One region of the Halanaerobium sp. ST460_2HS_T2 genome, then DNA from elsewhere that is predicted to be linked to it. Evidence: riboswitches for the same ligand, from Rfam matches in the RefSeq annotation. Region 1 holds a riboswitch; each other region holds the start of a gene.
The links. Region 1 has a riboswitch for cyclic di-GMP ahead of DFR80_RS00850 (sensor domain-containing diguanylate cyclase). Riboswitches for the same ligand answer to the same signal wherever they lie in the genome.
Positions count from the first base shown of each region.

Region 2: linked by a shared signal. The riboswitch ahead of DFR80_RS05965 (hypothetical protein) and the one ahead of DFR80_RS00850 (sensor domain-containing diguanylate cyclase) in region 1 are both predicted to bind cyclic di-GMP.
Region 3: linked by a shared signal. The riboswitch ahead of DFR80_RS04820 (hypothetical protein) and the one ahead of DFR80_RS00850 (sensor domain-containing diguanylate cyclase) in region 1 are both predicted to bind cyclic di-GMP.

Region 1 is NZ_QPJF01000001.1:183,677-186,959, forward strand. It holds gene DFR80_RS00845 (response regulator) at 60-422, opposite strand; gene DFR80_RS00850 (sensor domain-containing diguanylate cyclase) at 743-1,903, opposite strand; cyclic di-GMP riboswitch class I at 2,024-2,114, opposite strand; gene purH (bifunctional phosphoribosylaminoimidazolecarboxamide formyltransferase/IMP cyclohydrolase) at 2,427-3,283, opposite strand, start outside.
Region 2 is NZ_QPJF01000009.1:63,708-66,990, reverse strand. It holds gene DFR80_RS05975 (DNA repair exonuclease) at 1-1,229, opposite strand, end outside; gene DFR80_RS05970 (hypothetical protein) at 1,245-1,712, opposite strand; cyclic di-GMP riboswitch class I at 1,876-1,950, shown strand; gene DFR80_RS05965 (hypothetical protein) at 1,992-2,237, shown strand; gene DFR80_RS05960 (DUF4870 domain-containing protein) at 2,350-2,709, opposite strand; gene DFR80_RS05955 (pyruvate carboxylase) at 2,928-3,283, opposite strand, start outside.
Region 3 is NZ_QPJF01000007.1:57,757-61,039, reverse strand. It holds gene DFR80_RS04825 (alkaline phosphatase) at 86-1,447, shown strand; cyclic di-GMP riboswitch class I at 1,612-1,687, shown strand; gene DFR80_RS04820 (hypothetical protein) at 1,699-2,211, shown strand; gene DFR80_RS04815 (DUF3006 domain-containing protein) at 2,285-2,503, opposite strand; gene DFR80_RS04810 (MBL fold metallo-hydrolase) at 2,526-3,283, opposite strand, start outside.

The DNA.
Region 1 (3,283 bases):
AAAAAAATTCTCTATCTTTATATTTATTAAATAAAAGATAGAGAACTAATTTAAATATTTTACTGTATATTTAATTTATTAATTGTTTCTTCGATTTTTCCTTTTTTAAATGGTTTAACTATAAAATCTTTAGCTCCAGATTTTATTGCTTCCAGTACAATCTTTTTTTGCCCCATTGCACTGCAAATTACAACTTGAACATCAGAATCAATTTTTTTTAGCGTTTTGACCGCTTCAATACCATCCATTTCGGGCATCGTGATGTCCATAAAAACTATATCGGGATCCAGTGATTTATATTTATCAACTGCTATTTTCCCATTTTCTGCTTCACCAACAATTTCATGTCCAAATTCCTTTAGAATTTGTTTGAGCTTTAAACGCATAAATGCTGTATCATCTACCACCATTACCTTTGCCAAATTAATCACTCCTATTCTTATTGTTATATAGTTATAGATTAAATAATTTCTCCAATTTAATCTATTTCTAATCTTACTTTAAAGGTTTTTTAATAAATAATTGTTACTATAAATATAGAAAAGATAAATACTTTATTTATCCCCTTTTTAAGCTGTTGCAGAGGACAGCTTTAAGCATAGATAAAAGTAATAGATACTTTTCTCCTTGTTTTACTCGCCTTTTTCCCGAGGCGAGTTTTTTCATTTTACATAAAATTTCTTTACTGATATCAGGATTATATAAAACTTTCGATATAAGTGGGGGATGATTTCAATTAAATTTATTTCTTTTTTGATTTGTTTTTTGCTTTATTAGCATACATTCTTTTATCTGCTTTTCTAAAAACTTCTTCTAAAGATATCTCTTCACTTTTCTTTACTGCATATCCAATCGAAATAGAAAAAATTTCTATTAGATTTTTTTGCTTTAAATAATCGCTTTCTTTTTCTTTAATTCGATTACATATTTTTTCAGCTTCATCGGAGTCGGTCTCCGGTAAAATAAGAGCAAACTCATCTCCTCCAATTCTTGCAGCGATATCAATCCCTCTAATTGATTCTTTAATCATCTGAGCTGCAGTTATTATATAATTATCACCCTGCTGATGGCCAAAATTATCATTAACATATTTTAAATTGTCAAGATCAGCTATTAAAATTGCTACCGGTAACTTTCTGCTCGAATCCAGGCGCTCCATTTCATTTTCAAAATACCTTCTATTATAAAGTTCAGTCATTTCATCATGTAAAGAAAGATATTTAATTTCTCTTTCCTTTTTTTTATTCTCTGTAATATCTAGTGAAGAACCTACAATTTTTTCTACCTCTCCCTTATTAATTACTGGCGTTAGTTTAGTTAACCATACTCTTTTACCCGCTGGTAGAGTAAGCTCTTCTTCATAACTAATACTGCTTTTTTTATCCAAACAGCGTCTATATTTTTTTTCTAATTCAGGTCCTACCTTTTCCCCAAAAATTTCGATCGGTGTTTTACCAGCAACTTCTTTAGTTTTTAACCCTGTTGCTTTTTCATGAAAGCTGTTTAAACGCTGATATCTAAATTTACCACTCTCAACATTAATTAGAAAAATTGCATTCTCAACATTAGATAAAATAGTTTCGTATTCCCTGGATAATTTTTTTAATTTTAAACTATTCTCTTTACGCTCAGAAATATCTCTCACACTTACTATTATTCGCTTCAGGCTATCTCGGTTACGCCTGAGTTCATTCTCTAAAATATTGTGATTTGTAATATCTTTTGCCTGACAAAAAATATTTTCTACATCACCAGGATCTTTTCCCAGAAATTTTGCATAACTCAAATTTGCCATTTTATAAGTATATGGGTCTTTATAATAACAGATTTTCTGTTCAAGATTATTAACAATATTTTCATTAACCTTTTTTTCGATCAAATTATCTACTGCTCTTTTACTCATTAAAAAAATGGACCTCCTTCAATATCCACTCAACTTAAAACAATAAGTTCAGTAAAAAAATTAAATTTTTATTATTTAATCAAAAATAGCCAGCAATAAAAATCACTGGCTATTAATTCCCGAGGCAGATCTGACAATCATAGATAATATTAACATCCTTAGACTCAGATTTTTGCGTCACAGCCTTTCGACTATTTTGCCTTTAAATAAATTATTAGATTTTAAAGTAATTACTACTATTATATAAATATTCAAGATTAAAATAAAAATCCCTTTTTAAAAGTCAATTTTTTCTAAAGATGAATATTTATATCATTATAAAGCATTATTTTTAATAACTTTTAAACAAAAATAAAAATTCCCCATTCTTATCTTAATGGCTGAGTAGGGACCATTAAAAAGAATGGAGAATTGATTAGGGAAATTTATATTAACCCAGCATAAACTGGGTTTTTCTAATAATTATCTTTTCCAAATAACTACTTATAACAACAAAATAAATTTAATCTAAAATAAAGTGAATTTAGTGTCTAAAATGCCTTTTGCCAGTAAAGACCATTGCAATTCCCAATTTGTTACAGGCTGCAATTACCTTCTCATCTCTGATTGAACCCCCCGGCTGAATTATTGCTTTAATGCCAAGTTCGGCAGCTTTTTCTACTGCATCAGGGAATGGGAAAAACGCATCAGAAGCAACAACTCCACCTTCCTGGCGGCCTTCAGCTTTACGGCCGGCAATAATCATTGAGTCAACTCTGCTCATCTGACCGGCACCAACACCAACTACCATCTCATCTTTAGCCATTACAATTGCATTTGATTTAACATGTTTAACTACCTTCCAGGAAAATAATAGGTCTTTTATCTGCTCTTCAGTTGGAGCTTTTTCGGTCACTACTTTAAGATCCTCAGCAGCAGTCTGAGCTAAATCTCTATCCTGAACTAAAAGACCCCCTGTTACCTTTTTCATACTGTAGCCAGGTTTTTCTCTATTAATAGAAAGCTCACCGGTTTTTAAAATCCTCATTTTTTCAGATCTAGCTTTAAGAATTTCTAATGCCTCTTCTTCATAATCGGGAGCTATAACAACTTCTATAAACTTATCCTGATCAGCAATTTCTTTAGCTGTTTCAGTATCAATTTTTCTATTTACTGCCACAATTGAACCAAAAGCAGATAATGGATCTCCTGCATGGGCATTAACAAAAGCATCTTTAAGCGTATTAGCTGTTGCCATACCACAGGGATTAGCATGTTTAATTACGGCAGCTGCTGGCTTAGCTTCAAATTCTTTTACAAGTTCTAAAGCACCATCTGTATCATTAATATTATTATAGGACATTCCTTTGCCGTGCAGTTTTTCTGCTGTCGAAATTGAAG
Region 2 (3,283 bases), on a different contig from region 1:
TTATAGTTTTCTCTATCTTCATTATCCTGATTTCCCTGCCAGATCTGTCCCCATTCTGCTAGCAGTTCCTGATTAAGTTCTGCATCAGTAAGGCTTTCCTCAATTAATTCTTTTATATTTTGGTAAAGTGGGTTATTATTTTTTAAACTTTTCAGATCAGGTAATGTTTTAGCAGTTCTAAAAATAAGAGAATGGATCCAAACAACAGGATAATGTCTGTAATTTTGCTGACGAAAATAATTGACTAAACTTGCTTCGAGCTCTTCTCTGTTATTTTCAACATGCTGATGCAGTTCTGTCCGCCCTTCAATCAGCAGACGAATAATAACTGCTTTAATCTGAAAATTTTTATTTCTGTTTTGGTTTGTTATTTTATCTCTCATTTTGTTAATTTCATCAGTAATTAAATTTTGAAGTTGACTTATATTTTTTAATCCTTCTTTTTCTAAATTAATTTTAAGTTTTAGATAGATAACAGGCGCCAGCGAAATAAACTTTTCTTTACTATTTAAATTTTTATCAACCTCAACCAGAATTACTCCTTTATTACCTTCCTCGCTGATGTTATGAGCCTGCAGAGTTCCCGAAAAATAAATGGCAGGTTGCTGATTTATTTTTTGATACTGATGTAAATGTCCGAGAGCCCAGTAATCAATATCATCTTTTGTAAGTAGTTCACCTTTATTAACTGGAACATAGTGGTTATTATCCTTGCTCAGTGCTGTGTGCAGTAGCCCAATATTAAAAATAGAACTATCAGGAGCAGTATAAAAATTGTACATTGTTCTTGACTCAAATTTTTGTCTGTATGATTGACCTATAATTCTGGCAGCTGTTATTCCTTCTTTTTGATATTCTTTTACTTCTACTTCTTCGCTAGAAAAATAATGTACATTTTCTGGAAGTTCAAAAACCTCGTTTTCCATACCAGCGGGATCATGATTACCAGAAATCAAGTAAATATCTATTCCTTTTTCTTTTAAAAACTGAGTCTGATTTAAAAAAAATCGGCTGGCCTTAACTGAACGTGCCTCCCGATCATAGAGATCACCAGCAACTACAATAAAATCAACTTCTTCATTAACGGCCAATTCAACTAAGTTCTCAAAAGCTATTTTGCCGGCATTAGAAAATAAATTTTTATGATTAGAATTATTTATTCCATTACAGCTTAATTCTTTTCCAAGATGAACATCTGCTGTATGTATAAATTTAATTGGTTTCGGCATTACACTCCTCCAGTCTTAGCTGTAGTCTCTTTCAGTTCTGTTTTCCCATTTTACAAAAAACCAACTAAAAACAAAAATCTGTACTGTAATTTCCGGCAGTCCAATTAAATGTTCGACCAGAGACATCTTTGTATAAATCATTCCTTCTATTGAACCCGGGATTGGCGCTACTGAGCCAATTAGAGAAAATCCCCAGATCAAAAAAAACATTTTCACCCAGGCATAATCACTTTTAATTAAAGTATTATAAAAAGGGTATAAAATAAAAGCAAAAAAAGCTCCTCTAAAAATTTGAAAAACAGGTGCCAGCCTGACAATTGTGGAATCGGGTGAACGAAAATTAGAAAATGCATCCATCGTAATAAAAGCACTGGCATAATTCTGAAGATTTTTAAATACTACACTGATAAAAACATATGTTATAACATGGACCAGTATAAAACGAATTGTAAAATATACAAATCTCTTAGAAGGTTTTAACATCTTATTCCCCTTTTTCTTAAATATTTTTGAATATAATAGAAAAACTAGTCTCTTAATATTAATTCTATATAAAAGAATTAAATCCTGTAAATTATTTTATATGTAAAGCAGTTACATTGACTTGTCCAAATTTTAGGAATATAATTAGTTTATAATTAAGGAGAAGCAAAAATAGCTAAGCATTTGTAAAAATGCGGCGCAAAGCCATGGACCCATTCAGGGCCGCCAGGCTGCCAGATCTCCTCCCTGGAGTAAGGTCTTTTAAAAGGAGGTAAGCTCATGAAAAATTGGAATCGTGTGCTGGCAGTTTTTTTGATTTTAGTTCTAATCTTTAGTATCACTTTAACCGCTCTGGCTGTTGTTGTCAATCCTCCTGATGATCCTGAAGAACCAGAACCACCTTCCAAAGACAAAGGGAATAATGGAATTGGAAATGGTATTGATCCTCAACCACCTGGAGATCCCAAAGAAAATGATACAGATGAAAGTAATTTACCTCCAGGTCAGTTAAAAAAAATTAAATAAAATTTAATTAGCCTGTAGAGTTTTAATTCTACAGGCTCTTTTTAGAAGCAGGCTATTTAAACTTAATAAATTATAATCAATAAATACTATAATCAGTAAATAATTCTCTTAATTATTTACTCTTGTCCTCAAAACTTTCACCAAAGGTTAATTCCTCAGCCAGATCACCGACATAAGGAAGTTTAAATATTTCTCCATTATAAGCCTTATACATTAATAAAAGCCAGAGAATTGTACCCACAAATGTTATTAATGAAGAAATCAGAATTCCAATTAATGGAATTACAAGCACCAGTGATGAAGCAATAAATAAAGAAAAAAAGGTAATCAGTGACTGCATTGCATGAAAACGAACATGATTATTGTCTTTTTCTATAAATAGAAAGATTAAACCTGTTACCCAGATACCGGCATAAGCCAGAATGGCTTCTACATTTTCATCAAGACCGAGACTGGTTTTTTTATGATACATAATATTTGAGATTATTATCTTTCAAAAAATACTAGATAAAATCTCTATCCCCCTTTTTTCTATAATTTTTATTCAGAAAATTTAATTATTTCTTATATTTATATTTTAACACAAAATATAAAAATTAAAAAGCAGTTTAGCAGGTTAAAAAACCGCCTCAAATTTCTTAAAAGAGGCGGCCGCTAATTTTATATTCCATTTAGATGATAACTTTTAGTTTACTCTAATTCCAGAATTAATTCTCCAGATTCAAGCTGCTGTCCCGCTGCAGCATGGATTGCAGCCACAGTACCATTAGTTGGAGCAGTAATATTAGTCTCCATCTTCATGGCTTCCATAATTACAAGACTCTGATTTTTCTCAACTTCTTCCCCTTCTTCAACTAAGATTTCAACAATATTACCGGGAAGACTGGCTCCAATTTCCAATTCATTTTTAGGATCAGCCATCTGCTTGGAGCTTACATCAGAGGCAGCAGTACTTGCCTCATCATAAACTTTAATTTCTCTTCTGAAACCATTAACCTCAAAGGCCAATCTGCGGTAACCCTGATCATCCACCTTTCCAATCTCTA
Region 3 (3,283 bases), on a different contig from region 1:
TTTTAATATTTGTATTGAATAAAATATAATAGACAGACATCAGTCGTCTGACAAACTAAAATTTTTAAAGGAGGAGTTAAGATTTATGCTTAAAAAGTCAAAAAGATTAATGGTGGTAGCTTCATTATTTCTGATTTTTTCTCTTGTTTTTACTGCAGCGGCTCAGGCTGAGGTAAAGAATATCATTTTAATGATTGGTGATGGTATGGGAATCGGCCAGATGGACATGACTAGATATATGGCTGGAGACAAGGATTATAAACTTGAAATGATGAAGATGCCCAATGTTGGTCTTATGATGACCAGTTCTACAGAAGGGGTTACTGATTCTGCTGCCGCTGGTACAGCGATGGCTACAGGTAATAAAGTATACAATGGTGCTGTGGCTATGAATAAAAATGGAGCAGAGTTGGATTCTGTATTGGATTTTGCTGAAGTAAGAAACAAAGCGACAGGGATTATAAGTACCAATATGGTTACAGATGCTACTCCAGCTACTTTTGCTGCCTCTGTTAAAGATCGCGGTATGGGGGGAGAAATTGCAAAACAGATTTTAGATAACGATGTAGACGTTGTTCTTGGTGGTGGACGAGAAGATTTTATGAAAGAAGAAGCCGGCGAAGATTTAATAGCAAAGGCTAAAAAAATGGGTTATCAGTATGTAACAGATAAGGAACAATTAAAAAGAGTAATGCCAATGAATGGTAAAGTGCTTGGCCTGTTTAATGATTCTTATATGAATTATATCAAGGATCGTGATGATCTAGATTCAAAAGAACCAAGTCTTTTAGAAATGACTACAAAAGCGATTGATGTTCTTTCTGAAGATGAAGATGGATTTTTCTTGATGGCAGAAGGAGCAAGAATTGACCATGCAGCTCATGCAGCAGATGTACCGGGAGTTGTAGCAGAAACTCTTGATTTTGATGCAAGCATAAAATATGCTGTTGACTGGGCCAGAGAAAATGGGAATACAATGGTGGTTGTTGTTGCAGACCATGAAACTTTAGGATTTTCTGTAACTGAACCTATTAATAAAGAAGCTCTAATGAATATTGAAGTCTCTCCGGAATATATGGCTGGTAAATTAGTTGAAACTGAATCTGGAAATGCATATACAATTGATAGTATTCAGCGCGTATTTAAAGAATATGCTAATCTTGAATTAACTGAAAAAGAAGCTAGAGAGTTTAATAGTAATATTGTAAATGAAGATGATGGTTCACTTTATTATCAATATAAAGTAGGCTGGCAAATCGGATCAATTATTGCTGAAAAAAATAATGTTGGCGTAGTTGCTGCAGATGTACGGGCAAAATCTGATACTGGTGGACATACACTTAATTCAGTTCCAATTTTCGCTTTTGGACCTGAGACTGAAGATTTCAATGGAGTTATCCAAAATACTGAATTCTCCAAAGTACTATTTGAAGCAATGCGTCCGTAAAATAAATAGATAATCTATAAAATAATAGTTTTACTCAAAAGTGGCAGATTCTAATCTGCCACTTTTAAATTTTATAACTATATAAGATTGCTGTCAGAAATTATAACTTGACAAAAATTTACTAATCTTGATATAATTAAGGTTAATAAAGAGTTAGAAACTCTTTTTAATAAAGGTAAACTTATCGTGAGGTAAGGACACAAAGCTGAGGATCTCAATTTGAGATAGCCGGCTGCTAAAAGGAGGATAAAATGAAGCTTAAATTTCGAGTGATAAGTGGAATTAGTTTAATGTTTATGATTTTATTTCTGAATTTTTTTCTTACTACTGATTATGTTGAAGCTGCTGCTAAAAAGAAGAATTTAATTGAACGAAGTGTTCAGACTGAAGCCAGGATTCCGGTTTTTCAGAGAGTAGAAGTAGTTGATAAAGCTGATATCGACTATACTTTTTTGATGGCAAATTACAGTGGAAGTAGAGAAATCATTATCGAAGATGGATTAAGTATTGAAATTCTAAGTAATGCTGATTGGTATCTCCGGTTAAATAATAGAAATTTAAATACCACTGTTATGATAAAAAAAGCTGATCAAAGTGATTTTGAGTGGCAAAAATTGAATTCAACCACAGCTAAATTTAGAGGAGAAAAAGGTGTCAGACAGATAAGTTTTGATTTAAAGTTTATTTTAGATCCTGATTATAGAGCTTCAGTTAATAATTTGGAACTTGATTTAAGACACAGTATTACTCCTGTTTTATACTAAAATAAGTAATCAAAATACCTTCAGGTAGATAGTTCTTTTAGTTAGACTTTCTACCTGGAGGTATTATATTAAATCAATTATTTTTGTTTTTCAGTTTGTTTAAAAGGTTGCCTACTCTTTTTTGGGCAGCCTTTTTTTCATTTTTGTTGAGTTCAAATTCAATATTTAAAATACTTCCTTCCTCAGTTCCTTCTGGTAGCTCACTTAAGGGAAGATAAAAGTCTAACTTTTCTTCCGGGCGAATCAATAATCTTGCTTTTTCTGCTTCAATTTTATCAACAGTTACCTTCATCAAATCATCCTTTCTTTATTTTTTAATTTACAGTAATTTTGTTCTGCCAGTGTTTAAATTTTTCTTCACCAATACCATCGACTTCTTTAATTTCTTCAATTTTTTTAAAATAGCCATTCTTTTCTCGATAACTGATTATCTTTGCGGCTGTTGCCGGTCCAATACCCCAGAGCCTGTCTAAACTAGTTTCGCTGGCTGTATTAATATTAATTAAACTGTTATATTTCTCAGCAGCAGCTGATTTAGTTTCGGAATAAGTTTTGCTATTTTTTAGATCAGTAATTTGATCAACTTTGACTGTATAATTGTTTCCATCAGCTGTAACTACAATATTACCATTTAAGTCGTTTCTGTAAACCCGGGCTCCTAATTTTTGATAAAGTTCCACAATCTCTGCTGCTGGATGATCATAATGATTATCAGCCCCTACCTGAATAACTGCCAGTTCAGGTTCTAAACTGTTAATCCAGCTTTTTAAACCGGAAGTTTTACTTCCATGATGAGGTACCTTGATCAAATTCACCTGAAGTTCAGGATATTCAGACAGCAGTTTATTTTCAACTTTTTTTTCTATATCTCCAGTAAATAAGAATTTCTGGGTATCATATTCAAGTACAAAGACCAGCGAGGAATTATTTAAACTATAATTCTCTAATGATTCCTCAGGATGAAGAAATGTAATTTTACTTTCACCAATTTCAAATTGATCCCCACGTCGGGGTGTTTTAAAATTAATATTCTCCTGATCGATTTTGAGCAGATAGTTCTCATAAGTTTGAG